Linked DNA regions of Thiocapsa rosea. The protein of the gene in region 2 interacts with the protein of the main gene of each other region in a pairwise test. Links are inferred from orthologs where the notes say so. Each region holds a gene or a part of one and is shown on either strand. Other genes may lie near its edges.

Region 1 (15,313 bases), 720 kb from region 2 along the record:
CGATGCCCTGCCGATCGATTTTCCGATCAGCCCGGAGGCATTGGTCACCGAGTACATCCTGCGTCTGGTCGAGAATCCGGGCACCTTGCAGGTGCTCGACTTCGCCGGCGGGCGGATCCGTCTGGTCGCGGTCAGGGCCTATTACGGCGGGCCTTTGGTCGGGCACGAGCTGCGCACACTCCACGAGCACATGCCAAGGGTCGAGGCCAGGGTCGCGGCCATCTACCGACAGGATCGCGCCATCGAGCCCCAAGGCGATACCGTCATCGAGGCCGACGACGAGATCTTCTTCGTCGCCGCCCCCAAGCACATCCGTTCGGTCATGAGCGAGCTGCGGCGTTTGGATCGCCCCTACAAGCGCCTGATCATCGCCGGCGGCGGCAATATCGGCACCCGGCTCGCCGAGGCGCTGGAGCTCAACTACCGGGTGAAGATCATCGAGCGGGATCTGAAACGCTGCAAGCGCATCGCGGAGAATCTCGAGAAGACGATCGTGCTGCACGGCGACGCGGCGGATCGCGATCTGCTCCTGGAAGAGAATATCGAGAACACCGATGTCTTCTGCGCCGTCACCGACGACGACGAGGCGAATATCCTCTCGGCGATGCTCGCAAAGCGGCTGGGTGCCCGCAAGGTCATGGCCTTGATCAACCGGCCGTCCTATGTGGAACTGGTGCAATCCGGGGCCATCGACATCGCCATCTCGCCGCAGCAGGCAACCATCGGAAGCCTGCTCAAGCATATCCGGCGCGGCGACGTGGTCGTCGTGCATTCTCTGCGGCGCGGTGCGGCGGAGGCGATCGAGGCCATCGCCCACGGCGACGAGTCCTCCAGCAAGGTGATCGGGCGCAGCATCGAGAACATCCGGCTCCCGCGGGGTACCAGTATCGGCGCCATCGTCCGTGGCGACGAGGTGCTGATGGCGCACCACGACACCGTCATCGCCGCGGAAGACCACGTCATCCTCTTCCTTCAGGACAAGGCGCGGATCCCGGAGGTCGAGCGGCTGTTCCAGGTCGGGGTCACCTTCCTGTAAGGCGCCTAACTGCGTCGCATCTCGCGCATCCGTGCGATTCAACCGCGCCGACCGGCGCGATCCCCGAGTCTGTCTCTCGGGTTGCCGATTCGCATTGGCCGACCGGTTCCGGGTCCGGAGAATGGGCGGCCATGAATATCCTCCTCCGTATCCTCGCCCTCGTCGCGATCGCGATCCTCGTCGCCTTCGCCGTCATTCACCGATCGGACTCGACGCCGGACGCAACGGGCACAGCACTCCTCGATGTGGCCGAGCAAGGCGACCTCTCCGCCCTGAACGCACTCTTGAAGCCGTCGACGAAGGTCGACGTGCGCGACAGCTGCGACTGGACGCCGCTCATGAAGGCCGCACTCTACGGGCACGCCGATGTCGTGGAGCGCCTCCTCGAGGCCGGTGCCGACATCGACGCCCAAGACAAGGGCGGTTATACGGCCATGATGCTCGCGGCCTCGAACAATCACGCGACGATCGTGGATCGACTCTTGAGCAAAGGCGCCATGATCGATCACCAAGAGCAGACCGAAGGCTGGACGGCCTTGCTCTGGACCGCCGGCAAAGGCCACGCCGAGACCGTCGAGGTTCTGCTGCGCCGGGGTGCCGATCGGACCCTGAAGGACTTCGGGGGCAACACCGCCGAGGACCACGCCCGCGAGGCCGGATATGAGGCCGTCGCGGAGCAGCTCGCCGAACGGAGCCGCTAGGCCGCGTCCTGCATCGCCTGCGGTGATCGCTGATCGCAGCGGACACGGCGCTTGCGCAGACAAGGGTTGGCCCATAGTTCCGAAAGACATGCCCGGATGGGCAAGCCGAGCCGAAACACCCCGATGAACAGAAAAGCCCGTATCGAAGACACGTTGAAACACACCTTCGACCCCATGCATCTCGAGGTGGTCGACGAAAGTCACATGCACTCGGTCCCTGCCGGTGCCGAATCCCACTTCAAGATCCTGGTGGTCAGCGAGACCTTTGCCGACAAGACCCTGGTCGCCCGGCATCGTCTCCTTAATCGCGCCCTCAGCGGCGAACTCGAAGGCGGACTCCATGCCATCGCCCTTCATACTTGGACCCCGGACGAATGGTTCGCCAAAGGCGGCGTTGCACCCGAGTCACCGCCCTGCCAGGGAGGCTCGAAAGCCGGTTGACCGCAGAATCAGGCGCCCGGCCCCTGAAAACCCCATTACCAGATAAAAAAAGTATATTATTGGCGCACGCAGTGTGAACTCCTGTGCCATGCTTAAGGCAAGCCGGATGAGTTGAGGTCGGTTCGGGTTCGCAGCGTCAGCAAGGCTGTTGCTGATTGCCGGCTTCGGGGCGAGCACCCGTGCGGCAGCACAACGAAAATAAAAGCATGTCGCCCGGGTCCGCATTGGATCAGGCACGCTCTCGCAGGGTCCTGCCGCGAAGTGGCCTGAGGACTGAATGTGAGTCGATCGACATGAAGACATCGAACCTCTTCAACGCTCGCGCGTTGACCCGCCCATTGCTCGTCGCCTTCTCGTGCGCGAGTGTCGCCGCAGCGGCTGCGGACGTTTCGGACATCGAGCTGCGTCGCCTGTTCGAGCCGAGCACCAGCGAGCGTGCCGCCGAGGCCGAAGGCAAGATCTATATTTACGAGGGGCTGCGCGACATCGACGTCCAGCGGGCGATGGACGAACAATTCGGTCGCGTCGAGAACATGATGTTCATCGGCACGATCAAGACGGATGAAACGGGCAAGACAGCGCGTGACTCGAAGACAGGCGTAGCCGTGACGTCAGATGACGGCTGCTGAACCTGCGCTCGGTATACTCCGGGCAAGCGGCCGCGGTGCCTGGATGGTCGCCGTGGTGACTCGGACGCGGCCGACCATTCAAGGTCGGCCGCCCACCCGAAACGGCGCCCTTCGCCGGTACTCAGGTCACAACGCGCCGATTGATCGGATCCGCGAAATAGTCGTGCGTCATCCGAAAGACCACCGGACTGAGCAGGAGCAGTGCGACTAGATTGGGGATCGCCATCAGAGCGTTGAGTGTGTCGGCGACCAGCCAGATGAAGTCGAGTTCAAGCGTTGCCCCGACCGGAATGACCGCGACCCAGACCAACCGAAAGGGAACGATGGCATGGATGCCGAACAGGTATTCCATGCAGCGCTCGCCGTAGACGCTCCAGCCCAGGATGGTGGTGAAGGCAAAGAGCGCCAGCCCGAAGGTGACGATATACCCGCCGACCGACGGCAGGCCGGCGCTGAAGGCTGCGGCGGACAAGCCCGCCCCGGTCTCGCCGCTCATCCACTCGCCCGTCACCATAATCACGAGCCCCGTGATGGTGCAGATGATGATGGTGTCGATGAAGGTGCCGAGCATGGCGACCGTGCCTTGCTGGATCGGATCGTTGCTCTGTGCCGCCGCATGTGCAATCGGCGCGCTGCCGAGCCCTGCCTCGTTGGAGAAGATACCCCGGGCCACGCCCATCTGGATGCCCAGCATCAGGGTCGCACCGGCGAATCCACCCGCGGCCGCCGTCGGCGAAAAGGCATGCAGCACGATCTGGTAGATGGCCTCGGGAATCTTCTCGATGTTGAAGGCCAGAACCACCAAACCGCCGACGACATAGGCGATCGCCATGAAGGGCACCAGCTTCCCGGCGACTTGGGCGATCCAGCGAATTCCACCGATCAGGACCAACCCGACCATCACGGCCATCGCGATGCCCGACCAGAGCTCCGGAATCGCGAACTTGCCGCTGAGGGCGTGGGACACGGAATTGGCCTGGACCATGTTGCCGATCCCGAACCCGGCGAGCCCACCGAAGATCGCGAAGGCGGTGCCGAGCCAGAGCCAGCGACGGCCCAGACCGTTCTTGATGTAGTACATGGGGCCGCCGACATAGTTGCCCTTTTCGTCCACCTCACGGTACTTCACCGCGAGCACGCCCTCGGCATATTTGGTGGCCATGCCGACGAGTGCGGTGCACCACATCCAGAACAAGGCGCCGGGACCGCCGATGGCGATGGCCGTGGCAACGCCGGCGATGTTGCCCGTTCCGATGGTCGCCGCGAGCGACGTCATCAAGGCATTGAACGGCGTGATGTTGCCCTGTCCCTGTGCATGCCGTCCGGCCCACAGCATGCGGAAGCCGAACCCGAGCTTCAGCAGCGGCATCAAGCGCAAGCCGATCATCAGGAAGAGACCGGTTCCCAGGATGAGAACCAGCATGGGAGGGCCCCAGACGAGCCCGTTGATCGTGCCGACCCAACTCTCGATCGTCTCCACGTGACGCATCCCCCTTGAAGTGAGAACAAAAACCGGACGCAACTATACACGTCAACCCGGTCGAACGCCTTTGCCCTGCCCGCCCGATCCCCGTATCCTATCGCGCACGACTGCGGGATCGAGCAGCGCCTCCGTCTCGGCGACCGTCGCCCCCGGCGACAGGCTTGAAACCGCCGCCGCTTCACGCTGTCGAACCGCGCGGTTCCCGCCCGAACACATCATCCCGACTCACCACGCATGCCATATCGGCGACCCCGGCCTCATGAAACTCTTTGTCGACTTCTTTCCGATTCTCCTGTTCTTCGCCGCCTATAAACTCGAAGGCATCTACGTCGCGACCGGCGTCGCCATCCTCGCCTCGGCCATCCTGGTCGGCTGGTCGTGGATGCGGCGGCGGCATGTGGAGACCATGCCGCTGGTCACGCTCGGGTTGCTGGTGCTGTTCGGCGGGCTGACGATCGCCCTGCGCGACCCGATCTTCGTCATGTGGAAACCGACGATCGTCAATTGGCTGTTCGGCGCAGCCTTTCTCGGCAGCCAGTTCATCGGAAAGCGAACACTCATCGAGCGGATGATGGGAAAGGCCGTCGAGCTCCCCTCCGCGGTTTGGACACGCCTGAACATGATGTGGATCGGTTTCTTCATCGTCACCGGCCTCGTGAATCTCTTCGTCGTCTATATCGGCAGCGGGTTCTTCGGTGCCCAACAAGCCCTGATCCTCGCCTCGGGTCTGCAGGATATCGACCTTTCGGCCTGCACCGAGCGCTTCAGCGGCGAGCTGCTCTCGCTCTGCAACGATACCCATGCGCGCGAGGACATCTGGGTGAACTTCAAGCTCTTCGGTATGATGGGGATGACGCTCGTGTTCGTCATTGCGCAGGCCTTCTACCTGTCCCGCCACATGACGGACGAACCCCGGACACTGGAGACCGACTGACGTGCTGTACGCCATCATCGCCGTGGATCACGACAAGAGTCTCGCGGCACGCCTGAGCGCGCGGCCGGACCATCTGGCGCGCCTGCAAGCCCTGCAGGACGAGGGTCGCCTGGTCATCGCCGGACCACATCCGGCGATCGACAGCCCGGATCCGGGTGAGGCCGGTTTCTCCGGATCCCTCATCGTCGCCGAATTCCCCGATCTGGCCGCGGCCGAGCAATGGGCGGCCGCGGATCCGTACAAGGCTGCCGGCGTCTACCGAGAGGTTCGGGTCAAGCCCTTCAAGCGGGTGTTTCCGACCTGAAGCCCGAACCCGGACGCCGCTCGCCGGGGCGGACGATTCCCCTCATCCGCCGTCTCTCCCCATTGCAATTGCCGGCATCCTTGGATGCCAATGAATCCCAACATACGGAAATCATCATCATGAAGACGACTCGCATTCCCCTCCTCCTGTGTGCCCTGTTGGCCGCAGGTGTCGCCGTGGCGCAGGACGCCAAGGACGCCGAGGTCCAACCGCAGGGCGACGACGTCCTGATTGCAACGGTCAACGGCACACCCTACGGGCTCGAACTGTTCCGTCTCTTCTTCCTGGAGCGCCTGCAGCAAAGTCAAGGCCAGAATTCGCCCGAACTCCAAGAGCAAGCCTTCAACGACTTCATGAGTCTTGTGGTTGCCTCGCAGGAGGCCGCGCGGCGCAATCTCGAGAAAGACCCGGACGTCGGTGTCGCCATCGAGCTGCAACGCATGAAGATCCTCTCCAACGCGGCTCTGGCCTCGATGGCCGAGGAGATCGAGCCGACCGAAGACGAGCTGAAGAAGGCCTACGACGAGATCAAGGCCAGCGCCAGCCAGACCGAGTACAAGGCGCGCCACATCCTCGTCAAGGACGAGGAAGAGGCGAAGAAGATGATCGAGGAACTCGAAGGCGGTGCCGATTTCGGCGATCTCGCACGCGAGCACTCGCTTGGCCCGACCGGCAAGAACGGCGGCGAGCTCGAGTGGTTCGACGCCAATCAGATGGTGGCGCCCTTCTCCGAGGCGGTCGCTGCGATGGAGGTCGGTACCTACACAAAAACACCCGTGCAGACCCAGTTCGGATGGCACGTGATCGAGCTGCAGGACTCCCGCAAGGCCGAGCCCCCGAGCTTCGAGGATGCCAAGCAGCAGCTCACGGCCCTGCTCAAGCGCCAACAACTCTCGGCAAAGCTGGCCGAGATGCGTGACGGCGCCATGGTGGAACTCAACGAAGAAGTCGTGAAGCTCAAGCCGACCGACGAGAGCGCGGCTGAAGGGGCCGCCGAGTAACGCCTCAGGCGCTTTTCGGCCACAAGCATCCCGACTGCGCGTGGCAGCACGACCTGTAGGGGCGAGCGCATTCGCCCCTACAGCCATCACGGTTATCCCTCCGCCGGCTCGAACGTCGGCGCATACTCGACTATTTCACTGCAACGACACGGAAAATGACGCGGATGCGACCGGAATCACGGTTCGCTGTCACCCACGGCATTGCGTTCCTGCGCTTTTGTATTAGAATTTGCTTATGTAATGAATGACGGAGAGATCCTATGATCTCCTGCACCACGTTGCGCTCGACCGTTGTCTTGTCCGCCGGACTGCTCCTGTCCGGCATCCTGCTGCTCGGACTCGCGCAGAGCGCCGCTCTACCCGTGCCGACCGCCCATCTCGCCCTGCTCGCGGTTCTCGGCGGTGCCGTGACGTTGGGCTTCGCCTTCGCGCTCGCGGTCTCACCCTGGTCACGACACTATTTCGACAACTGCGAGCACTGAACCTAAACCGCGTCCTGAGCGAAATGCTCATTTTCGAGTGAGCTCGACGTTTGGTGCATCCACGGCCCTTCGCGGGGACGCGGTTTAAGGTGATTTCCGGAAAAGGATCTACCGGCAGAGGGGCAACCAGGAAACGTGGTTGAAGGCTCCAGTCGTTGTCGTTGTCGTGTTCGTCCGGAATCCGATTACGATTGCGACAACGACAACGATTACGACAAATTCTGCGAGTGTTTGCTCGAGACTTCTCGCGGACTCAGTGCGCACTCATCAGCTGCTCGGCCGTTCCCGGCTCCAGCCCGAACTCCTCTTCGACCATCCGGTTCCATGCGTCGCGTTTGAAGGTGCTCTCGTCGGGCACCTTGCGATGCACCAGGTTGTAGTGGCAGTCGATACAGGACTTGCCGTCCGTCTCCTCGCGATGGATCGCCGCCGTATCCGCACGCTTGCCCTGGATCGCATCCTGCGTATGACAGCGCTTGCAGGTCGCCGAGTCGCGGGCTTGAAACCATCTGCGCGCGGCGAAGGCGGCCTCGGGCAGGTGTAGGGCATTGATCACCGGGTCGTCGTAGTCCGGTCCGAAGAGCTGCTTGAAGAGGTCCTTCGATCCCACCGCATGGTCCCAGGTCGCCGCGAAGACGCCTTCTGAGACGTGGCAGTCACCGCAGGATGCGCGCACCCCGGATGCCGAGTCGTAATGGACGGTTTGCCGATAGCTCTCTTCGGCATAGGTCATCGAATGGCAGGTCGTGCAGAAGGCGTTGGTGCTGGTGTAGTGATCGAACTCAAGCAGGAAGGTCATGAAGAGCACCCCGCCGACACCGCCGACCACGAGCGCGATCAGCACATGGCGGGTGATGAACACAGGTGCGCGCAGCTTGCCCATTACTCGGCCTCCCGGGGTGCGAAGCCGAGGATGGCGCTCGCCTGATCGGGCTGATCCAGCCACTCGTGCTGCCCGTTTGCGCGCAGCACGGCGTCCACCAGCTCGTCTGCGTGCTCGCCTGCCACCGCCCGCGCCTCCGGGAGGAAGCGTGCATAGAAATTGCGGCCGACCAGATACATGCCCTCCCACCAGGCGTGGTTCGGACTCATCATGGAGGCGCCGTGTCGGGCGCGTGCGCCTTCGTCGTGCCACAGCTCCCAGTAAGTGAACTCGATCGGCTCGTCGAACGCGGTCGGAGTGAGGAGACCGCGCTCGTAGAGGCCGGCCATGATCGCCCGTGCCGGTTCGCCGAATTTCGTGTTGTAAAGCTCGACAACCGCGTCGAACTGACGCATGAAGCTCTCGGTGAAGCCCTTGCCGTGACATTCGACACAGACCAGGGACATGGCTTGACGGCGCCGCTCGGGTGTCGCCACCGCCTTGACGGTCCCGACCGTGCCGTCGGCACGCGTCAGCTCGGTGCCGCGCCGCGGCGCAGGCTCGTCCGCGGGCAGCTCCATCTTGTGCCCGTCTTCGAAGATGACCAGGAACTGGCGCTTGGAGACCGGCGTATTGAGGCTCCAGACGTTGCGCAGACCCACATCATGGGTCGAGGGCAGCTTACCGGCGGCACCCATATGACAGGTCACGCAGGTCGGCGCGGCCGTATAGTCGCGCCCGGCATTCCACTCGGCTGCATCAAGATTCATCTCGTCGCGATGCGCGGCATAGACCATCCCGTGTTTGGACGCCTCGAAGACCTCCTTGTCCGGCGAGTCCGGGCCGGAGTGACAGCGCACGCACGCCTCGGGCTCGCGCGCCTGGGCCTTCGAGAAGCGATGCCGGCCGTGGCAGGATGAGCATGACCCCTTGGATCCGTCCGGATTGATCCGCCCGATACCCGAGTTGGGCCAGGTCGCGGGATCCAAGGTGCCGTCACCGCGCACCTTCACCCGCGAGCCGTGACACTGATCGCAGGATGCGGCCTGCATGGCCGCGCCGCCGACGTTTTGCGCCAGTGCCGGAATGCGATCCTCGATGATGGAGTACGCCTCGGCGTGGACCGAGCCTTGCTGCTCTTCGAACTCTTTCGTGTGACAGCGCCCGCAGTCCTTCGGCGAAACGATGGTCGCGATGACCTGGCCCTCATGCTCGATGGCGTCCACATCGGAACGCTCGGCCCGATGGCAATCCATGCAGTTGACACCCGCGGCGGCATGGGCGCTGTCCTGCCACTGCTGCGCCAGCCCGCTCGATGCCTTGGTGTGGCAACTGACGCAGGCGCTGCCGGCTTCGTGGCCCCAGTTGCTCGGGTCGAGTTTGACCTTGTCGGCCGCTGCGGGCACCGCGATCGACAGGGTTAGAGCACAAAGAAGAAGCAATCGTATCGGTATCGAGACTGGAATAGCGCACATCTGAACAACCTCTGAAGACTGCCGGAAAGAACGACGCGTCCGATTATAGGGCGGCCGGACCGAGCAATCTAATTCAGAACCTATCGATATTCTGTTGTTGACCCATCGGATGACCGACGGAGAAAAAAGGGCTAAAGCAACGAACAAAAAGGCTCTTTTTTTTCTTTTCATTATGCGGCTATTTCGAATAGACAGGGTGTGGCCCGACCGAAAGATCCAGAAGGCCCCGGCCTGAACCCATTCAATTTAAACCGCGCCTCACCGAGATGGAATATATCTCTGAAGCCAAACGCAACATGAAAATGACGCATGTCGCTCTGCCGCGGTTTAACGCATTAGAATTTAATTAAATGCTATGGGTTTGGACCGGAGCGAGACAGGAACCGAATTTCATTGACTGCAGGCACTTTTCCCGACGGCATCAATAGTGAACAATTCACGACGGTCGGACAGGCGTCCGTGTCACACCGTCCACATCACAAGAAGATAAGGAGCGACACCCCATGCAACCTATACTCGCGGGACTCTCGATCGCATTCGGCCTTGCACTCGGTCTCGGAGGTCTCGCCGCTCCGGCGGCGGCCGAAGACACCTCCGAGCCGATCCACCTGATCTCGTCGGAGGTTTGCCAGACCTGTCACGAGGAGATCTACCGGCAGTGGAAAGGCTCCATGCACGCCAACAGCACTGCGTTGAAGGATCCGATCCACGGCACCTTCTACGAGATGGAGGTCGGAGATCCGAGGGCCGAAGGACAGGTGCACAAGAAGTCCGGCACCTTCCCGATCTGTCTGCAATGTCACGCACCGAACGCGGCCCGCGACCAGACCACCAAGCTCGATGCCCATGTCGCCTACAGCGAAGGGGTCAATTGCGTCGCCTGTCATACCCTTCAGAGCTACAAGGGCATCCAGGGCGAGGACGGCAAGATGCGCCTAGGTCTGAAAGCCTACGAGCTGTCGGACAAGCTTCAAGGTCCCGCTGCCTTCCCGCGCGGCGTCCAGCAGCTGGCAGCGGCCGGTGACGACCTGTTCGGCGGTGCGGTCGACGACGCGGCGGGCTCGCAGAAGCCGAACCCGCATTTGGGCGAGCCGGTGGAGATGGACGGGATCGAGATCCCCGCACTGACCATGGAGGCCAGCCCCTTCCTGATGAAGACCTCGGATGCCTGCATGGGCTGCCACGATCAGCGCAACAATCCGCAGGACGTCCCCTTGTGCGCGACCGGCAACGAGTTCATCGCCAGCGGCAGCAAGGTTGCCTGCCAATCCTGTCACATGCCGGTCTCCAACGGCCTGGTGGATCACTCCATGGGCGGCGGACACGACCACGGCATGCTCAAGCGGGCCGTCGTGTTCGACGTGCGCACCGAGATCGACGGCGATGTGCTGAAGACGACCGTCCTCATGCAGAACTCGCAACCCCATTCGGTACCGACCGGAGCGCCCTTCCGCAACATGTATCTGAAGCTCACCGCCTATGACGATCAAGGCGAAGTGGTCTGGCAAAACTCGGAGAGTCATCCCTCCAAGGACGATCCCAAAGGCTACTTCTTTTACGGCCTTGCGGACGCTCAGGGGATGCCCGCACCGCCACCCACCGCAACTCAGCTCGGCGATGACACCCGGCTCAAGCCCCATGAGACCCGCGAAATCCTCTACGACATCCCTGCGGAAGGGGTCGTCTTGGTGCGCGGCGAGCTGTACTACAACCTCTTGTGGCCGTCGCTGGTGGAGAAGTTCACGCAGCTGCCGAGCGAGCTGACCGATCCGGTGCTGATGGCTGCCGTGGAGCAGAACATCTCCGCACCCTAAACCGCGCCCGGTGCGGTATGCGTCATGTGTTGGCATGGCGTGGCCGCGCCAGCTCCGACGACTGTCGGAGCTGGCGCGGTTTAAAGAATTGAAAAATTTTAAATTTTAAACCGCGTCTCACCGAGATCGAGAAGATCTCCGAAGCCAAACGCAACATGAAAACAACCCATGTCGCTCTGGACGCGGTTTAATAGCGGAAAAGCGAGAAGACCGGACGGCCGTTCAAGGGCTGGATGGGACGCGCGTTCATCCCCGTGGCCCGCGCAATGCGCTGAATCTGATCGGCGCTCACCTCGAGCGGTTCGCGAAAGACGAACCAAAGCACCGGCTCGGTGCAGGGCGGCGTAACCAACGAGCCCGTATATCTGTAATAGCTGCGATCCACCGGCAGCAGGAAGAGAGGGTTGATCCCCACCTGACGTTGCCGCACCCGCTCTCCGGGCTGGGTCGGCAGATACTCCAGGATCCGATCGAGGATCCGATTCTCGCGCTCGCCGGCCCGCAGCGGCACGGCGACGACGGCATAACCGCCCTTCCCGTCGCGATGCAGCATATGGATCTCGGCCTCCGCCGCAACACCCTGGAAACCATGCAGACCGGGGACGTGGAAGCTGAACTCGGCGAGGTCGTAGGCCTGTCCGCGGATCACGAGCGCACTGCCGGGCGGGGAGATCAGGCGGACTCCGCGGCCGGTATTCTCGGCCTCGAGGAGCTGCGATCGATAGCGGAAGAGCAACGGCGTGTAGCTCACGCGCTGGGTTTCGACGATATCGATCGGCGATTGCAGCTCGCCCCGCGCGCAGGTCTCGTACTCACCCCCGAGATCGCCCCACTGGTCCGGACCCGCGACCCCCGAGTAGGACCAATCGGGTGTCCCGGTCGTCGCCGCTTCGCGTGCGACGCCATCTCGGCAAAAACCGGCCGCGACCAGGCACAGAGTCAACTGCACAAGACGCCGCCGTCGGGCAGCATCCGGGCGCTCCGGGCGTCCAGGGTTCTCCGGGCGGACGCGTGTCATGGCATCACTCCTTGCGCTTTTTGATGCCGGCAATCGGCACGACCCGAGAATCCGGGGGCTCGTCGACATAGTAGGGGCGCTCGCCGCCGCGGCCTTGCGCGTCCGCAAGCTCCTTCTCGCGGGCGGCGATCAGCCCGAGGCACTGACGCACGTCCTCGATGGTCGGCTCCGACAGCGGATGACGCATCCCTGGCGGCGGGGTGACGTCTCGGATGATCGCCGACAATGTCTTGCGCATCGCGATCAGGATCTGTTGCTCTTTGCTTAAATCATGCATTGGGGAACCCGTAGAGTCTGGAGAGACGCGGTTCGATCGCGGGAAGCAGGCGATCGCTGTCGATGCGGTTCTGACGACCGCTCTTAAACCGCGCTCAGCGCGGTATCAGCAACATTGGGGCGATGCCGGAAGAATCCGGAAGCGCGCAGACATCGTTCGGACGTCGCTCGCAAGTCGTTTGGATCAAGGGCGATCGAGCAACGCGCTCAGCATGGCCTCGTCGAGAATCGCAACACCGAGTGATTGTGCCTTCTCGAGCTTGGAGCCCGCCGCCTCGCCCGCAATCAGATAATCCGTCTTCTTCGAGACGCTGTTTGTCACCTTCGCACCGGCGTCCTGCAACCGGGCGGCGATCTCCTCGCGCGGCCGGCTGAGTGTGCCGGTGATCACGATCGTCTTGCCCTCGAGGGGCAGCGCTTCCGAGGTCTGCGCAGGAGCTGGCGCGTCGGGCCAGTGGATCCCGGACTCGAGCAACCGCTCGATCGCCTCCCGATTGTGCCCTTGCGCGAAGAAGCCCGCAATCTCCGCCGCCACCACGGGGCCGACTCCTTCGACGAGCCGCGCGCTGTTGAGGTAGAGCTCTTCGAGTTCGGCCGCGCGAAGTGCAGCGAGATCCTCGAAGCGCCCCGCCAACGCCTGCGCACGCGCGGGGGTCAGACCGGGGAGCTTCAGTCCCGCCAGCCAGTGTGCAAGGTCGCCTTGCGCCTCGATCTGCGGATGCTCGATCAGGAAGCGATGCAGCGCGTTCGCGGTGTCCCGACCGACACCCTTCACGCCCCGATCGCGGACGAAATCCGCTTCTCGCGTCCGCACCAGCTCGGCCATCCCGCTGAACCGGGCGGCCAACGCCTGCGCGGTCGTCTCGCCGACATCCGGAATGCCGAGTGCGAAGATAAAGCGCGCGAAGGTCGTGGACTTGCTGCGCTCCAGGGCGTCGATCAGGTTGGCCGCGGACTTCTCGCCCATGCGTTCGAGGCCGACGAGCTGCTCCGCGGTCAGCCGATACAGATCGGCAGGCTCGCGAACCAACCCCAGATCGACGAGCTGCTCGATCAGCCTCTCGCCGAGACCCTCGATATCCATGGCGCGACGCGAGGCGAAATGCCGGATCGCTTGCTTGCGCTGCGCGGGGCAATAGAGACCGCCGGTACAGCGTGCCACCACCTCGCCCGGCGGGCGCAGCACATCGGACCCGCACACGGGACACTGGGCAGGCATCTCGACCGGCACAGCACCCGGCGGCCGGCGATCGACCAGGACGCTCACGACCTCCGGAATCACGTCGCCCGCGCGTCGGATGACGACGGTATCGCCGGCACGGACATCCTTACGGACGACCTCGTCCATGTTGTGCAAGGTCGCGTTGGCGACGGTAACACCGCCGACCTGCACAGGCCGCAGCCGCGCGACAGGCGTCACGGCGCCGGTACGTCCAACCTGGAACTCGACCGCCTCGACGAGCGTCAGCTCCTCCTGCGCAGGAAACTTGCGTGCAATGGCCCAACGCGGATGATGGCTGGTCGCGCCCAGGCCGATCTGATCGGCGATCCGGTCGACCTTGAAAACCACGCCGTCGATCTCGTAGGGCAGCGCATCGCGGCGCCGTCCCAAGTCCTCGAAATAGGCGCGACATCCGTCCGCTCCCGCGACCTGCCGCAGCTCTTTGGAAATGGGGATGCCCCAACCGGCGAGCCGTTGAAGCATCGCGATCTGGCTCTCCTCGGGGTCGATCGAGAGCTCGCCCCATCCGTAGCAGCAAAAGCGCAAGGGGCGCGTGGCGGTGATACGGGGATCGAGCTGGCGTAGGCTCCCCGCGGCCGCATTACGTGGATTGGCAAAGACGCGTTCGCCCCGTTGCGCGGCGTCCCGGTTGAGCCGCTCGAACCCCTCGCGGGTCATATAGACCTCGCCGCGCACCTCGAGCACGTCAGGCCAAGCCTCGCCGACGAGGCGCAGGGGCACGCTCTTGACGGTACGCACGTTCGCGGTGACATCCTCGCCGGTGGAGCCGTCGCCGCGGGTCGCAGCCTGAACCAACAGACCCGCCTCGTAGCGGATGCTCATGGCAAGGCCGTCGAGTTTGGGCTCGGCGGTGTAGAGGATCGGATCGGTACCCGGCAAAGCGGCGGCATTCCGACGATCGAAATCCGCCAGCTCGCCGTCGCTCATGGCGTTGGCGAGCGAGATCATGGGCAGACGGTGACGGACCGCAGCAAAAGCGGAGAGCGGCGCGGCGCCGACCCGCTGGGTCGGCGAATCCGGCGTTATCAGATCCGGATTGGCAGCCTCGAGGGCTTGAAGCTCGGCGAAGAGACGATCGTATTCGGCGTCCGGGATCTCCGGATCGTCGAGAACGTAATAGCGGACATTGTGGCGGGCGATCTCCGCGCGCAGCCATGCGGCGCGCTCGGCGGCGGCATCCGCACCGATCAACGCTCCGCCGTGCGTGCCCATCGGCGCTCGTTGTCGAGCACGGCTTGGCGCAGGTCCTCTTCCTTCCTCACCGTGAGCGGACGGCGTGTCTCGTCGAGCACCTCGCCGTCGAGTTCGCTGGCGAGCTTGCGGGCCGTGGCAATCATCTCTTCGAGGATGGTGATGTCCTCAGGGCGTCCGTCGAGCTGGGCGAAGAGCATGAGACCCGGAGTCGAGAATTCTTCCATGCCCTCGAAGGGGAAGGTCCCCGGCTTGACCATGTTGGCCATGCTGAAATAGATCCGCGTGTCGTGGTCGAACTCGTCCAGACAGTGGAAGATGTCCATCCGGCCGGGACGCAGACCGCAGATATCGGCGGCATCCATCAACTCCGGACCGGCGAAGGGCTCACGGCGCGCGCTGACGCTGAGCTGAATCAACAGC
Region 2 (15,522 bases):
TCTCCTTCGTATAACTGAAGCCACCATAGGCCAATCCCAGGCCACCGCCGATGATCAGCGCGACCCCGACGATCTTGAGTGCGTTCATCTCACCTCACCTCCCGACATGGATAAACACTTGTGGACCTCATGATTACCCGATGCGTATTCCGGACATGGGGCCGAGGAGCCCGAAAGCGGACAGCAGCCAAAGCACCACGACGATCACGACCACCACATTCAGGATCTTCTTGATGGTTCCATCCATCGGAATGTAGTTATTGATCAGCCATAGGATGACTCCGATGACGACCAAAACGACGATCAAGTTAATCAAATTCATCTTTATTCTCCTGTACTGGTTGGTTAGCGCTCGAGACGCGAGAGCCTGTCGTTCGGCAAACTCCCGTACAAACCCGGCGATGGATGTGGTCCGGCTCCCCCTTTTCGCGGTCGGTTTCGCTCATTGGACCGACCGCTCAAACCCTCAGGGACTCGTGACACCGCTCCGCGGGATCAAGCACGCCCCATGGCGCTCTGCGCCACGTGCCCCGACGGCCGGAATGAAGAAGAAGACCTCGCGGCCGACGAGGGTTACACACGGTGAACGTCAACATGACACGGCATATCCCGCCCGGTCTGTACGCCATCGCACATAAGGGCACGAATCAACGTGCTATGTTTGACAGCGCACTGAATGAACGTGTCTTTTGTCGTAACGTTTGGAACTGAAGGAGTCCACAGGCCGAGCCGGGCTTCAGCAACCACGCGGGGTTACGGCTTGCCACTGCGCGATAAGCCTTCGCCATCGGTTTCCCCGGCAACGCGTTCCGCTTGTCGGGTGTTTCCGTTCCATGCCTGCCATGAGGAAAACGCCCGTGCATCCCGAGAGGAATTCCGCTCTTTTGGACAATCGTCTTCTCGCCTCTCTGCCGGACGAGGATCATCGGCAGGTGCTGACCCGCTGCGAGTCGGTCGAGCTTGCGCTCGACGAGGTGATCAACGAGCCCGGCGAGCAGATCCGCCACGTCTACTTCCCCACGGACTGCTTCTTCTCTCTGGTGACGCCGCCGATCGATCACGCCGGTCTGGAGGTCAGACTGGTCGGCAGCGAGGGAATGATCGGAACACCACTGATCTTGGGGATCGACGTGACACTGCTGCGCACCGTTGTCCGGGGTGCCGGTCCCGCCTGGCGTATGACAGTGGAGCGATTCCCCGAGGCGCTCGGGCAGAGCGTCGCACTCCGGATCACGCTGAACCGCTATCTCTTCGTGTTGACGAATCAGGTCGAGCAGATGGTCGCCTGCACAAGGTTCCATGTGCTGGAAGCGCGTCTCGCCCGCTGGTTGCTGATGACTCAGGACCGGGCGCATTCGGATCACTTCCACGCCACCCATGAGTTCCTGGCCGTCTTACTCGGGGTGCGCAGGGTCGGCGTGACCAAGGCTGCGACGGCGCTGCAAAAGCGCAATCTCATTCACTACAGCCGCGGCGACATTCGCGTTCTCGATCGGGCCGGACTGAAAGCCGCAGCCTGCGGCTGTTACGGGGAGTCGGAATCGATTTACGACCGATTCCTGGGCTGAGAGGCGACATGTCGGCCGCAGCGATCCGGGTCGCGCGCGGGCGGTTGATCCTGCGGGGTACGGGGGCGAAGGGATGCCGACGCATGTCGCGCCGGACGCGGTTTAGGACCGGTTCAAAAAAACCGCGATATGTAGGTCATTAAGGTGTTCACCGAGTTTCTGAATCGTCGCTTAATGACCAGTACGAGCACGAACCTCCAGAGCAACCTCTAGCGCGTTCAACCCGGTTTGACCGTCCACCAGCGGCGGGCGTCCCTCGCGGATACAGCGCACGAACTCGGCAAGCTCGAGATCCAGCGGTTTGACCGGCTCGACATTGATGCGCTCGCGCGTGATCTCCGGGCGTGCGGAACCGGCGATGCTGCGGGGCGCGGCGATATCGATGGTCTGCTCGATGAAGTCGAGCGAGAGATAGCTGCCCGGTTGGAAGACCCGGATCCGGCGCGTGGTCTTCTCCGAGACGCGGCTGGCGACGACGTTGGCCACGGTGCCTTGGTCGAACTCCAATCGGGCACTTGCGATGTCGACATGATCCGTCAGGACGGATGCACCTACGGCCGAGATGTTGGCGATACGGCCCCCGACCAGCGAAAGGATGATGTCGATGTCGTGGATCATGAGATCCGAGACCACGTCGACATCGGTCGCGCGCTCCGTGAATCCGCCCATCCGCTGGGCCTCGATATAGACCGGCGCGTGGATACGTTGCGCCAGGGCCATGACGCCGGCGTTGAACCGCTCGACATGCCCGATCTGCAGGGTGGCATTGTGCGCGCGCGCAAGGCGAACGATCTCGACCCCGTCGGCCAGGCTCGCCGCGATCGGCTTTTCGAGCAGGACGGGAATGCCCCGCGAGAGGAAAGGCGCCGCCGCCTCGAGATGCGCAGTCGTCGGAACGACGATACTGACCGCATCGACCCGCCCGAGGACATCCTCGATCCGCGCACAGGCGGCGCAACCGGCCTCGGCGGCGACCGTTGCAGCTCGGGCCGGGTCGGCATCGACCACGCCCACCAGATCGACATCAGGCATGCGCGAGTAGATCAGGGCATGGAAACGCCCCAGATAGCCGACACCGATGACGGCGACGCGGAGTTTATCGGACATAGGCTGCGACCGGATGCGTTGTTGAGCCTCGGAGATCCCCGGATACGGGCGGTCGGCGTGCGTCGCACGGCATGGCGTCCCGAGAATCGGTTGATGTCACGTTGCCCTCCCGGGTGGCGACGCCTTCAGCCTCAGCCGCCGAAATCCTTCGGTGCGACCGCCTGCTTGGCGATCGGTGCACGCTCGACACTCGCGTACAGGCCGATTTGATACGCCACCGTCGCCACCATTCCGATCAACGCAAAGGCGATCACCAACACCACGAGATCGGGCTTGGGAGGAGATGAGTTGGGGCGCATGCGTCGACCGACCTGAAATTAGGACTCTGGCTGCGTGGCTCGCTGTCCTTGATGGACAGCGAAATGGATTAGGGGCTCCGATGTGCCTGGATCGCGCAACGGGGCCGTGTGTATTATCACGCGATCCGATGCGCTTGTCTGCGACGTGGAGGTTCAGGTGAAAGAGTTTTCGATCAAGATTTCGGCCAATAGTCAGTACCAGCCGGAACGATCTTCCCCCGGAGAAGGACGTTATGTGTTCGCTTATACGATCGTGATCGAGAATCACGGAGACCAATCGGCGCGACTGCTCGATCGGCACTGGATCATCACGGACGCTGACGGTAAGGCTCAGGAGGTCAGGGGAGAGGGTGTTGTCGGGGAGCAGCCGCACCTGAAACCGGGTGAACGTTTCGAGTATACGAGCGGCACCATCATCGCTACCCCGATCGGCAGCATGCACGGCAGTTACGGCATGATCAGCGACGATGGGACCCGCTTCGATGCCGATATTCCGGCCTTCTCGTTGGCGTCCGCCATGACCATTCACTGAGCGAGACGAGCGGGACCGACACGGCCATGTCCATCTATGCCGTCGGCGACATCCAGGGATGCTATCGGGAGCTGCGGCAACTGCTCGACAGGCTCCGGTTCGATCCGGGTGTGGACCGACTTTGGCTCGTCGGCGACCTGGTCAATCGCGGGCCTGAATCGCTAGCCGTACTGCGGTTCGTGCACGATCTAGGCGATTGTGCCGTCACGGTCCTCGGCAACCACGACCTGCATCTCCTCGCCTTGGCCGAAGGCAATACCCGGCACGCGGGCAAGAGCACGCTCGACGAGGTCCTGCGGGCGCCGGACCGCGACGCACTCCTGCACTGGTTGCGCCATCGCCCGTTGCTGCATCATGATTCTGACATCGGTTTCGCGATGATCCATGCCGGTGTTCCGCCGCAATGGAGCCTTCAAGACACTCAAGCCCGCGCAAACGAACTCGAGTCGGCCCTTCGCGGGCCGGACTATCGCGCTTACCTGATGGCCATGTACGGCAACAAACCCAAGCGCTGGTCACCCGATCTGACCGGCATGGACCGTCTGCGGTTCATCACCAACTGCCTGACGCGACTGCGGTTCTGCGCGTCTGACGGCGCCCTTGCCCTGGGCGAGAAGGGCGAGATCGGGAGTCAATCGGCCGGACGCCTGCCCTGGTTTCGGATGCAGGACCGGCGCACCCGCAATGATCGGATTATCTTCGGCCACTGGTCCACCATCGGCTATCTCGCCGAGCACAACGTCTGGGGACTCGACAGCGGCTGCCTTTGGGGCGGCGCGCTGACCGCGATCCGGATCGACGGCGACGGCGACGGCGACGGCGACGGCGACGGCGACGGCGACGGCGACGGAAAGAGGTCGATCACACCGATCCAGATCGACTGCGCGGGCTATCTGCGGCCCGGATCCGACTGAAGCCCGGGCCTTGTTCATCTGCCCGCCGTCTGGACGAGACCCGTATGAACAAGCGCTGTAGGGTAATGGACAAGCGCAGCGCAGCCCACCGGCGCCGGCGCAGGGTTCGGTGGACTTCGCTCTCGCTCGTCCACCCTACCGCGCTTGTTTGCACTACTGCCGCGATCAGCGTCGCGGCCCGGTTTATGGGCAAGCCCCGGACACGCGGCAGAGCTCCGAGAAGGTCATCGCATACGCATTGCGCTCGTCGGACGGACGCTCGACCCGGCTCACCTCGACCCAATCCGCCGGATCCCAGCGCGGAAACCAGGCATCGCCCTCGATAACGGCACGCACCTGGGTCAAATAGAGAACGTCTGCGCGCGGAAGCGTCTCGGCGTAAAGTGCTGCCCCGCCGACAATCAAGAGCTCGGGGACCGGCCCGGCCGCATCGATCGCGGCATCCAATGAATCCACGACGAGACAGCCGTCCGGGCGAAATGCCGGATCACGCGACAGCACGATGTGGCGTCGACGCGGCAACAGGCCGGGCAAGGACTCCCAGGTCCGCCGCCCCATGACGATCGTCTTGTCGAGCGTGAGCTGTTTGAAGTGACCCAAATCGGCCGGCAGATGCCAAGGCAGTCGATTCTCTCGACCGATCACACCGTTGTCCGCGATGGCGGCGACCAGACAGAGGGGCGGGGCTTGGCGTTCGGTCGATGTCATGGCAGATCTCACCTTGTTTGACTTTGCGTCCCTAAGCACCGAGCGGTTTCCGGAATCTCTCACGGAGTCACGAAGCGCACGAAGGAAAGCCTGAAGGGCGATGCATGCGAACACATTCGCACCCACACGCCGCTTGTTCCTTTCCCGGACATCACCTCATCATACCTGCACCGCCGCAGCCATTCCCCGAGGACTCAGATGGAGAGCACCTACGACGCGGATTTTTACGCCTGGGCCAACACCCAAGCCGCACTCCTGCGCAGCGGACGGATCGACCAGGCCGACATCGAGCATATCGCGGAGGAGATCGAGAGCATGGGCAAGAGCGAGTTGCGGGAGCTTGAAAACCGACTCGCGCGGCTATTTACACATCTGCTCAAGTGGCAATTCCAGCCCAATCGGCGCAGTCGAAGTTGGACACTGACGATCAAAGAGCAGCGCCGACGTCTTCATCGGCACCTCGCACAGAACCCCAGTCTCAAGGCGAAGCTGGAGCAAGCCGTCGTGGACGCCTATGGCGATGCCATCCTCGAAGCGGCCCGCGAGACCGGCCTCGCCGAGGAGACCTTCCCGCCGGTCTGCCCCTTCACCGTCGAGCAGATCCTGAACGAAGATGTTCCGGGCGACGAGCCAAAAGCCATCTAAACCGTGCCCTGCGCGGTATGCGATGTTCTCGGATGGGATCGACCCCGGCAGTTTTGACGACCGCCGGAGCCGACCCGGTTTAAGATATTAAAAAATATATTATTTTAAACCGAGCCCCCGCTAAGGGCCATGCATGCACCAAACGTCGAGCCCACTCGAAAGTGAGCATCTCGCTCTGCGCACGGTTTAGGGGCGACTTCCGTTGCCGAATCACGACGATGGTTCCTTTTTCTGTAAATCATCCTAAACCGCGTCACCTCCGACGCCCAAGGATCTAGCCGAGGCAGGCCAATCCAAAAACGATGCATTTCGCTCCGGACGCGGTTTAGCCGTACTGTGCGAGCGCCGCAGCGAGACGATCCCGAACCAGATCGCGCAGGATCGCCGGCTCGACGACCTCGACATCCGGCCCGTACCTGAGCACATCCATCGTCAGCTCGAGCGCATTGCTGTAGGGGATGCGCAGCTCGTAGCGCCCGTCCTCGAGGAATTGCCCCGTCTGATCCCGATGCCATTGTTCCTTGGCGACCCAGCGGGCGCGCTCGGGGCTGAATCGCAGCACGGCCGTTTGCTGCGGTGTGCCGGCGAAGATCCCGTAGGAGACGGCGAAGTGTCGATCGAGCTCCTCGTCCGCCACCGGCAAGGCCGTCGTGGACAGCTGGCGCGCCGCCTCGATCGCATCCAGTGCAAAGGTCCGCAGGCCCTCGCGCAGATGACACCAGGCGTCGAGATACCAGTTGTCGCGGTAGTAGGTGAGACGCTGGGGCGACACCTCGCGGTCGCTGTGCCGATCGTCGCCGCGATTGAAATAGCGGATCCGCAGCCGCTGATGTTGAGCCAAGGCGCCGGCGACCGTCTGAAAGTGGCGGCCGCTGCGCCGCGCGCCCACCTGCATGATCCGCACCCGCGCCGAAAGCCCGTCGAAACCGGGGCGTTGCAGCTCGAGGAGATCACCGATGCGTTTCTGCAGCGGCTTGAGATGCGGATCGAGCAGACCCGGCTCGACGCTCGTCAAGAGCTGCTGCACCGTCAGCAGGGCATGCAGCTCGGAGGCGTTGAACCAAAGACCGGGCAGCTCGTACATCGCCCCGTCGGCCAGATCGTACGTGTAGCCGTTGAGATCCCGGTCGTAGACGATCGGCGCATTCAGGTGCAGACGCATGTCCTCGATGAGCCGCGTAACGGTCGCGCGCGAGCACTCGAGTGCGTCCTGCAAGCGCTGCCGCGAGACCGGATGTCGAGCCGCCTGAAGGATGCGGTTGAGCTCGAAGATCCGGTCGAAGCGGTCCACCGGGTCGGCCTAGAGCGGCACGGCGGCGACCTTCGCAACGGCGGCCGGTGCGGCCCAGAGCTTTTCGAGATTGTAGAAGTCACGCACCTTGGGGAGCATGACATGCACCACGACCCCGTTGAGGTCCACCAAGGCCCACTCGCCCTCGGTGACGCCTTCCAGACCCAGCGGGGTCTCGCCCGCCTCTTTGGACTTATAGGCGACGGTCTCGGCGATGGCCTTCACATGCCGGTCCGAGGTGCCGGACGCGACGATCATATAGTCCGTGATGGCGGTCTTGCCCCGCACGTCCATCACCTCGATGTCGCGGGCCTTCATGTCGTTCAAGGTCTCGACCACCAGTTCCCGAAGTGTCTCAAGCTGCATGCGATCTCCTCTGCTGTTGAATTAGGGGCGCGACGCGAGCGGTCGCACGGGGGTTTGCGTCGCACCGCGATCCGCGGCGACGACCACACCCTCCTTGGTCTGATCCGACGGGCGACGGTGCAAACGTTGCCCTTCGGGTCGGCGGGCCTCCGGCCTACCGATACAAACCTTCCGCCGCGATGATCGCGATCACCGTATCGGGCAACAGCCAGCGCGGGCTCAGACCCTGTCGGATCAGCGCGCGCACACGGGTTGCCGAGACATCGATCTGGGTCACGTCCTGAAAGAGGATGCGGCCGGCCGGCATCTCTGCCAAGTCGTCGGCCCGGTCTCGGATACGCCCCGTGCAGAATGCCTGCAGGGCGGGATCCGGCGCGACGGACGCACCCGGTCGCCGCATCACCACGAGATGCGCCAAGTCCAGGATATCGGCCGGGCGATGCCAACCCGGGAAGCCTGCGAAGGCGTCGGCGCCGATGAGCAGACACAGGGGGCGGTCTCGGCCCAGCTCGGCACGCAGCGAGATCAGGGTGTCGTAGGTGTAGGAGCCGCCCGGCCGCTCGATCTCGCGGGGGTCCGCGACGAATCCCGGCTGTCCGGCGATCGCGGCCTCCAACATGGCCAAGCGCAGTATCGAGGAGGCGACCGGCGGCGCACGATGCACCGCGACATTGAGCGGGACGAACCGGACCTCGTCCAGACCAAGCGCTTGGAGACAATCGAGTGCCGGGCGCAGATGTCCGAAATGGATGGGGTCGAAGGTGCCGCCGAGGATGCCGATCATCAAGGCGTCGACGCGCGAGCGGTGGACCGATCCGCGAACTCTCGCAGCCCCTCGGCCATCAGGTACGGACCTCGCCGTCGCCCAGCACCACGAACTTCACCGAGGTCAGACCCTCCAGCCCGACCGGGCCGCGCGCATGAAACTTGTCCGTGCTGATCCCGATCTCGGCACCCAGGCCATACTCGAACCCGTCGGCAAAGCGCGTCGAGGCATTGACCATGACGGAGCTCGAATCGACCTCGCGCAGGAAACGTCGGGCACGGCTGTAGTCCTCCGTGACGATCGCATCCGTATGGGCCGAGCCGTGCGCGGCGATGTGATCCATCGCCGCATCGAGCCCGGAGACGACCCGGATGGCGAGGATCGGGGCCAGATACTCGGTGTCCCAGTCGGCCTCGGTCGCGGCGATCGTCTCGGGCAGGATCTCGCGGGTGCGCGCACAACCGCGCAGTTCCACCCCCTTCTCGCGATAGGCGATCGCCAGACGCGGCAGGATGCTCGCCGCGACGGACGCGTCCACCAAGAGGGTCTCCATGGTGTTGCAGGTCCCGTAGCGCTGCGTCTTGGCGTTCATGGCGATGTCGAACGCCTTGTCGAGATCCGCATCGGCGTCGATGAAGACATGACAAATGCCGTCGAGATGCTTGATGACCGGAACCCGTGCCTCGCGGCTGATCCGCTCGATCAGACCCTTGCCGCCGCGCGGGATGATCACATCGACACACTCGGGCATAGCGATCATGGCCCCGACCGCCGCGCGATCGGTCGTGGCGACCACCTGCACGCCGTCGGCGGGCAGACCGGCCTCGACCAGACCCTGCCCGATGCAGGCCGCGATCGCCTGATTCGACTCGAATGCCTCGGAGCCTCCGCGCAACAGCGTTGCGTTGCCCGATTTGAGACAGAGTCCGGCGGCATCCGCGGTCACGTTGGGTCGTGATTCGTAGATGATGCCTACGACTCCCAGCGGAACACGCATGCGCCCGACCTGGATGCCGGACGGGCGGTAATCCAGATCCGTGATGGCGCCGATGGGATCCGGCAGGGCGGCGATCTGGCGCAGGCCCTCGATCATGGTGTCGATGCGACCCTCGGTCAGCTCAAGCCGATCGAGCAGCGCGGCATCCAGACCCTTGGCCGCACCCTGCTCGAGGTCGATCCGGTTGGCGGCGACGATGGCTGCGCGCCGGCCATCGATCGCGTCGGCGATCGCCGACAGGGCATCGTTCTTTTGGCGAGTCGTTGCACGCGCCAGAGCGCGTGACGCGGCACGGGCGCGGCGTCCAAGGTCGGCCATGTAGGCGTCGATATCGGTGATCTGTCGTTCGCTCATCTCGGACCTAAACCGCGCCCGGCGCGGCATGCGATGTTTTTGGATGGGGTCGGCCCCGGCGGACTTGACGACCGTTGGAGCTGGCGCGGTTTAAAGTAAAAAAAGATTAAAAACTTAAACCGCGTCTCGCCAAGGTCAAGGAAGTCCCCGACGCTGAACACAAAACAAAAATGACTCATTTCGCTCTGGACGCGGTTTAAGGCGAGTCATTTGGGGTCAGTGTAAGACGCCGCCTCTGGTCTGTATAGGCGAAATGAGGCCGAAAAGGGACTCGAAAAGCGGCGATCGATCAGACAGAAGCAGTCACTGCGCGAACACCGGAAAGACCGGGCCGGACGCGTCTCAGCGCTGCGGGATCGGCCGACCCGCCCGAAAGCCACCGGCGGCCAAGGCATCGGCGACCACGGCCAGGCGGTGCCAAGGGTCGCCGACGGCCAGACCTTTGATCGACTGATCGATCAGCGAACACTGATGAAGCAGCGCGCGCAGCAGGGTCGGCGACAGACGCGAAAGGGCGCGTTCCATCGCCTGAAGACGTTGCGGCGGCATGCGGGCATTCTCAGCACCCGGCCCACGCGCACCGCCTGCCCGCGCCCCGGCCGCCTCGGCCAGGGTCCGAAGCTCCCGTGCCAAGACCCAGAGCACCAGGACATCGGCGGTTCCTTCGGCGCGCAGGACCGAGAGTATGCGCTGGGTGCGGGCGCGGTCTCCCGACAAGGCCGCGTCGGTCAGCGAGAAAAGGTCGAAGCGAGCGCTGTCGGCGAGGTTCCCGAGCAGGTCCTCGAGCGCGAGCGGTCCCGGATCACGCAGCAGACGCTGCTTCTCGATCTCCTGCACCGCCGCCAGCAGGTTGCCCTCGGCACGCTCGGCGAGCAGCTCGGCTACACCCGGCCCCGGCTGAAGCCCGACCGACTGCAGACGCTGACCGAGCCACTGCACCAGCTCCCGACCCTTCAAGGGCCAGACCTGCACCAGGGCGCCAACCGACTCGACTCGCTTGGCCCACTGACTCTGCAGCTCTTTGCGATCCAGCTCGGGCGCGATGATCAGGAGCAGGTTGTCCGGACAGGGCCGATCGCAATAGGCGCGCACCGATGCACCTCCGTCCTTGCCGAGCTTCGCCGTACCGATGCGCAGCTCGATGAGCTTGCGCGAGGAGAAGAGCGACATGGCGTCGGCGGAGGCGGCCAGGGCATGCCAATCGAAAGCAGCATCCTGATCCAGGACCTCGCGCTCGGCGAACCCCTGACGGCGGGCCGCCTCGCGAATCAGACGCGCCGCCTCGCCGAGCTGATAGGGTTCGTCGCCGCAGACCAGGTACAGCGGGGCCAGACCGCGGGACAAGGCGTCTTGGAGCTGGTTGAAGCGCAGGCGCATGGGGTCGGGGGTCGGGGTTCGGGGTTCGGGGTTCAGGGTCGGGGTTCGGGGGTTCGGGGGTCGGGGGTCGGGGTTCGGGGTTCGGGGTTCGGGGTTCGGGGTTCGGGGTTCGGGGTTCGGGGTTCGGGGTTCGGGGTTCGGGGTTCGGGGTTCGGGGGTCGGCCCTGATTCCAGCTTGAGATGTCTCTCACGGAGACACGGAGACACGGAGTGCACGAAGCAAAGATCTCGAATTCTCCGTGCTCTCCGTGTCTCCGTGAGAGGTCCTAGCCTGTAGGTTGTGCTGACGTTAAGAAGCACAACTTGGGCCGACGGTCAGATCAGCGTCACGCGCAGACGCATCAGGATGCGATCCGCGGCGTCGCGTGCGAAATCCTGATAGATCAGTGCCTCTTCGAGCTGTTTACCCAGGACCTCCACGTCCGGGTTGTCGAAGTTGCGCACCAGATCGAGCGACTGCCCCGGCACCTTCTGAGTGCCGTCGGGCGTGACGGCATCGTAGCTCACCAGATAGTGCAGCTCGTAGGCCAGGACGCGACCGCCCGAGTCGACGGCAACCACTTGCGAATACCGACTCTCCGAGAGGATGCGCAGGATCAACTTCGCCTCGCGCGCCGTTTCCGCCAGGGTGACGTCGCTGCCCGCAAGCTGATCGACGAGGGCTTCGCGTACCGGCGAGTTGCCGGCGGCCTGGATGTAGATCGGACTGAGCTCGGCCGGGATCTCCACGACACCCCGCAAGCGAAAACCGCAGCCGAGCTGAGCCAGACAGAGCAGACCCAGGATGAGGAGAACGGCGGTTCGGCCCGACGCCATGGAGCAAGCGCGCGACGGGCGACCACGCCACCCACCGGCCGGGGCTTGAACGCGCATCTCGGATCGTCCGGCGGGCATCGGCATCAGTTGGCGACGATGTTGACGAGCTTGTTCGGAACCACGATGACCTTGCGCACGCTCGCCTCGCCGATGAAGCGGCGCGCGTTCTCGCTCGCCAACGCGGCGGACTCGATGGTCGCACGATCGGCGTCGGCAGGGACCTTGACGCTATCGCGCAGCTTGCCGTTGACCTGGACCACATAGTCGATCATCGACTGCACGAGTGCCGCGGCGTCGACCTCGGGCCAGGTCGAGCCCAGGATGTCCTCGCCGAACCCCAGCTCGCGCCACAGATGATGGGTCACGTGAGGCGCGATCGGCGCGAGGAGACGCAGCACGATCGCCAGACCTTCCCGCAAAATGGTGCCGCGGGCGGGGGAGTCCGGGTCGAGCTTGTAGAGCACGTTGACCAGGGTCATGCAGCCGGAGACGACGGTATTGAACTGCTGGCGCTCGTAGTCGAAGCGCGCCTTTTTGAGCACGTTGTGGATCTCGCGCCTGGCATCACCGGCGGCCTCGTCCAGATCGCTCGCCGCCGGATCGCCCGCGCCGCGGATGGTCTCCGCCTCGGTCGTCGCCAGCCACCAGAGCCGCTTGAGGAAACGGAAGGCACCCTCCACACCCTCGTCGTTCCATTCGAGCGACTGCTCGGGCGGCGAGGTAAACATGGTGTAGAGCCGCACCGTATCGGCGCCGTAGCGCTCGGTCAGGACCTGCGGGTCGACGCCGTTGTTCTTGGATTTCGACATCTTCTCGATGCCGCCGAAGGTGACCGGCAGACCATCGGCCGCGAGCCAGGCGCGAACCAAGCGACCCTTCTCGTCGCGCTCGGTCTGCACCTCGGCCGGATTGATCCACTGCTTGCGCCCGTCCGCGTCCTCGCGGTACCAGGTCTCGGCGACCACCATCCCTTGCGTCAACAAGCGAGCAAAGGGCTCGTCGCAGTCGACCAGACCCTCGTCGCGCATCAGCTTGTGGAAGAAGCGCGCGTAAAGAAGATGCAGGATGGCGTGCTCGATCCCGCCGACATACTGATCGACCGGTAGCCAGTAGCGTGCCCGCTCGTCGAGCATGGCGGTGTCGCAATCGGCCGAGCAGTAGCGGGCGTAGTACCAGCTCGATTCGAAGAAGGTATCGAAGGTGTCGGTCTCGCGGGTCTCGCCGCCGGGGAGATCCGAGAAGGACGGCATCTTTTTCAGCGGCGAGCCGGAGCCGTCGACGACGACGTTCTCGGGCAGGCGCACCGGCAGGTCGGTCTCGGGGCGCAGACCGCCGTCTGGGCCGTTGACCACCGGGATGGGGCAGCCCCAATAGCGTTGGCGCGAGACGCCCCAGTCGCGAAGCCTGAAGTTCACGCGTTTGCGGCCCTTTTCGTGCTCCGTCAGCCAGGTCGCGATGGATTCGAAGGCATCGCTACTGGTCAATGTCGAGAAAGGGCCGGAGTTAATCAGGACGCCTTTCTGCTCGAATCGTTCGTCCCAGTGCGACCAGTCCAGGGGGACTCGGGACGCGTCTCCGGGCACCGCGACGACCGGGCAGCTTTCCGCGGGTGTTCCGGCAGCTGACGTCACCTCCAGCGCGAGATCTTTCCAATCCTCGGGCACAATCACCGGCCGGATCGGGATGCCGTATTTATGCGCAAAATGAAAATCGCGCTCGTCGTGCGCCGGGACCGCCATCACCGCACCCGTCCCGTAACCCATCAGCACGAAATTCGCGGCAAAGATCGGCACCGCCTCGCCGGTCACCGGATGCAGTGCGTTCAGGCCGAGCGGATGGCCCTTCTTCTCCATCGTCTCGATCTCGGCCTCGGAGGTCCCGCCCTTGCGGCACTCATCGATAAAGGCCGCGAGTGCAGGCTGATCCTCGGCGGCACGTCGCGCGAGCGGATGCTCGGCGGCGACGGCGACATAGGTCACGCCCATGAGGGTATCCGGACGGGTCGTGTAGATCTCCAGCGTCTCGTCCGATCCCTCGATCCCGAAGCGCATCTCGACACCCTCGGAGCGCCCGATCCAGTTGCGCTGCATGGTGCGCACCTGCTCGGGCCAGCCGTCCAGGCCGTCGAGCGCGTCGAGCAGCTCCTGGGCATAGTCGGTGATGCGCACGAACCATTGCTGAATCTCGCGCTTCTCCACGGGCGCGCCGGAGCGCCACCCCTTGCCGTCGATGACTTGCTCGTTGGCGAGCACCGTCCGGTCGATCGGGTCCCAGTTGACCGTCGCCTGCGAGCGATAGACCAGCCCCTTCTCCATCAGGCGCGTGAAGAGCCATTGCTCCCAGCGGTAATAGTCCGGATTACAGGTCGCAAGCTCGCGGTCCCAGTCATAGCCGAAGCCGAGATGCTTGAGCTGGGTGCGCATGTAGTCGATATTCGACTTGGTCCATTCCGAGGGCGGGATGCCCTTCTGGATGGCCGCGTTCTCGGCCGGCAGACCGAAGGCGTCCCACCCCATCGGCTGGAGCACGTTCTTGCCGAGCATGCGCTGATGGCGGGCGATCACGTCGCCGATGGTGTAGTTGCGCACATGCCCCATGTGCAGCCGCCCGGAGGGATAGGGGAACATCGAGAGGCAGTAGAATTTCTCGCGCGAGCGGTCCTCGACGGCCTTGAAGGACTGATGATCTTCCCAATAGCGCTGGGCCGCGGCCTCGACGGCCTGCGGGTCGTAGTCGGTCTGCATGGATGTTCGGTCTTCCGGCAAGGGGGGTGACGGCGATGGGCGTTAGGATACCGCAGCGGACGGATCCGCGGCGACTTGGGACACATCGGGGGGTTCAGCACCGATCAGTTGCAGAATCTCTCACGGAGACACGGAGACACGGAGACACGGAGATTCCGAGATTTTTCCTGCGTATGCTCCGTTTCTCCGTGAGAGGCATTTCGAGATGCACCGGGGCCTTGCGAAATCGCGGCCATACTGCACACTTTAACCTCATGCAACACGGCAGATGTGTCGAAACCGTTCGTTGTCGTTGTCGTTGTCGTTGTCGACCATCGATTAGGATTACGATTACGACAACGACAACGACAACGGAGATGATCATGGACGGTCTCGGAATCCACGCGTCAGGCGCTGACGCAGCGGCAAGCGCTGCCCCGCGCTCTACCCACCGGAGAGGATGATGAACGAAGAAGACAAAGGCTCGACGACGGACAAACTGGTGGATGCCTACGAGCGGATGCTCAACGAAACCCACGAGACCATCGAAAAGACCCGGGAAGAATCGGCACCCAAGTTCCGCGAGATCCTCGAAAAGGCGCGCGACAACATGGTCGAGCTCGGCGAGCTGACCCGCGAAGAGGCCGACAAGGTCTCAGACTACATCAAGCGCGACATCGAGGATGCGGCCAACTATATCGCCGAGACCGGCCAGGACATCCGCGATTGGTGGCGTTTCGACCTGCAGTTGATCGAGCAGCGCATGATGGACGCCTTTACCAAGGTCGCCGACCAGACCAGCCTGCAACTGGCCCAATGGGCCGAGGTTGCGCGCCAGATGAGCCTCTACCAGGCCGGAGAGGTCACCGGCCCCGGCACCCTGGTGTGCGACCGCTGCGGCGCCGAGACCCATTTCGTCAAGGCCGGGCGCATCCCGCCCTGCGCGGACTGCGGCGGCATGAGCTTCCGCCGCCGCAGCGATGAGCCTCGCGACAAGCGTTGAAGTCCGTAGGTTGGGCAAACCGTAGCGTGCCCAACTGCTCCCCGTGATGCCGACGC

What was found.
Region 1: the proteins of leuS (region 2) and ligA interact in binary tests that used the Escherichia coli proteins (3 or more experiments, as listed by UniProt). The link is inferred for Thiocapsa rosea from one-to-one orthologs.

Annotation. Positions count from the first base shown.
Region 1 is NZ_RBXL01000001.1:2,837,512-2,852,824, reverse strand. What follows is about bases 12,277-15,311. They hold ligA (NAD-dependent DNA ligase LigA), read right to left. Parts: upstream 14,912-15,311; coding sequence 12,641-14,911; downstream 12,277-12,640. Other genes in these bases: BDD21_RS12575 (cell division protein ZipA), read right to left, coding at 14,887-15,311; BDD21_RS12585 (segregation and condensation protein A), read right to left, coding at 12,277-12,457. Also shown: Trk system potassium transporter TrkA, read left to right, coding at 1-1,036; BDD21_RS12645 (ankyrin repeat domain-containing protein), read left to right, coding at 1,168-1,737; BDD21_RS12640 (BolA family protein), read left to right, coding at 1,861-2,178; BDD21_RS12635 (hypothetical protein), read left to right, coding at 2,358-2,807; BDD21_RS12630 (alanine/glycine:cation symporter family protein), read right to left, coding at 2,929-4,287; BDD21_RS12625 (inner membrane-spanning protein YciB), read left to right, coding at 4,550-5,224; BDD21_RS12620 (YciI family protein), read left to right, coding at 5,226-5,528; BDD21_RS12615 (peptidylprolyl isomerase), read left to right, coding at 5,648-6,529; BDD21_RS12610 (hypothetical protein), read left to right, coding at 6,790-7,011; BDD21_RS12605 (cytochrome c3 family protein), read right to left, coding at 7,265-7,894; BDD21_RS12600 (multiheme c-type cytochrome), read right to left, coding at 7,894-9,315; BDD21_RS12595 (cytochrome c family protein), read left to right, coding at 9,852-11,162; BDD21_RS12590 (carbonic anhydrase), read right to left, coding at 11,350-12,180; more of BDD21_RS12585, read right to left, coding at 12,185-12,276; more of BDD21_RS12575, read right to left, coding at 15,312-15,313. UniProt on the Escherichia coli protein: DNA ligase that catalyzes the formation of phosphodiester linkages between 5'-phosphoryl and 3'-hydroxyl groups in double-stranded DNA using NAD as a coenzyme and as the energy source for the reaction.
Region 2 is NZ_RBXL01000001.1:2,119,179-2,134,700, reverse strand. What follows is about bases 11,624-14,867. They hold leuS (leucine--tRNA ligase), read right to left. Parts: upstream 14,485-14,867; coding sequence 11,824-14,484; downstream 11,624-11,823. Other genes in these bases: BDD21_RS09460 (LPS-assembly lipoprotein LptE), read right to left, coding at 11,624-11,740. In the rest of the region: BDD21_RS09525 (hypothetical protein), read right to left, coding at 1-88; BDD21_RS09520 (Thivi_2564 family membrane protein), read right to left, coding at 134-322; BDD21_RS09515 (Crp/Fnr family transcriptional regulator), read left to right, coding at 885-1,568; BDD21_RS09510 (Gfo/Idh/MocA family protein), read right to left, coding at 1,740-2,675; BDD21_RS27780 (hypothetical protein), read right to left, coding at 2,807-2,974; Co2+/Mg2+ efflux protein ApaG, read left to right, coding at 3,132-3,506; BDD21_RS09500 (symmetrical bis(5'-nucleosyl)-tetraphosphatase), read left to right, coding at 3,533-4,420; BDD21_RS09495 (dihydrofolate reductase), read right to left, coding at 4,604-5,128; BDD21_RS09490 (DUF29 domain-containing protein), read left to right, coding at 5,327-5,773; BDD21_RS09485 (helix-turn-helix transcriptional regulator), read right to left, coding at 6,099-7,064; rsfS (ribosome silencing factor), read right to left, coding at 7,074-7,430; nadD (nicotinate-nucleotide adenylyltransferase), read right to left, coding at 7,585-8,214; BDD21_RS09470 (glutamate-5-semialdehyde dehydrogenase), read right to left, coding at 8,273-9,547; holA (DNA polymerase III subunit delta), read right to left, coding at 9,890-10,924; more of BDD21_RS09460, read right to left, coding at 11,240-11,623; BDD21_RS09450 (zinc ribbon-containing protein), read left to right, coding at 14,927-15,466.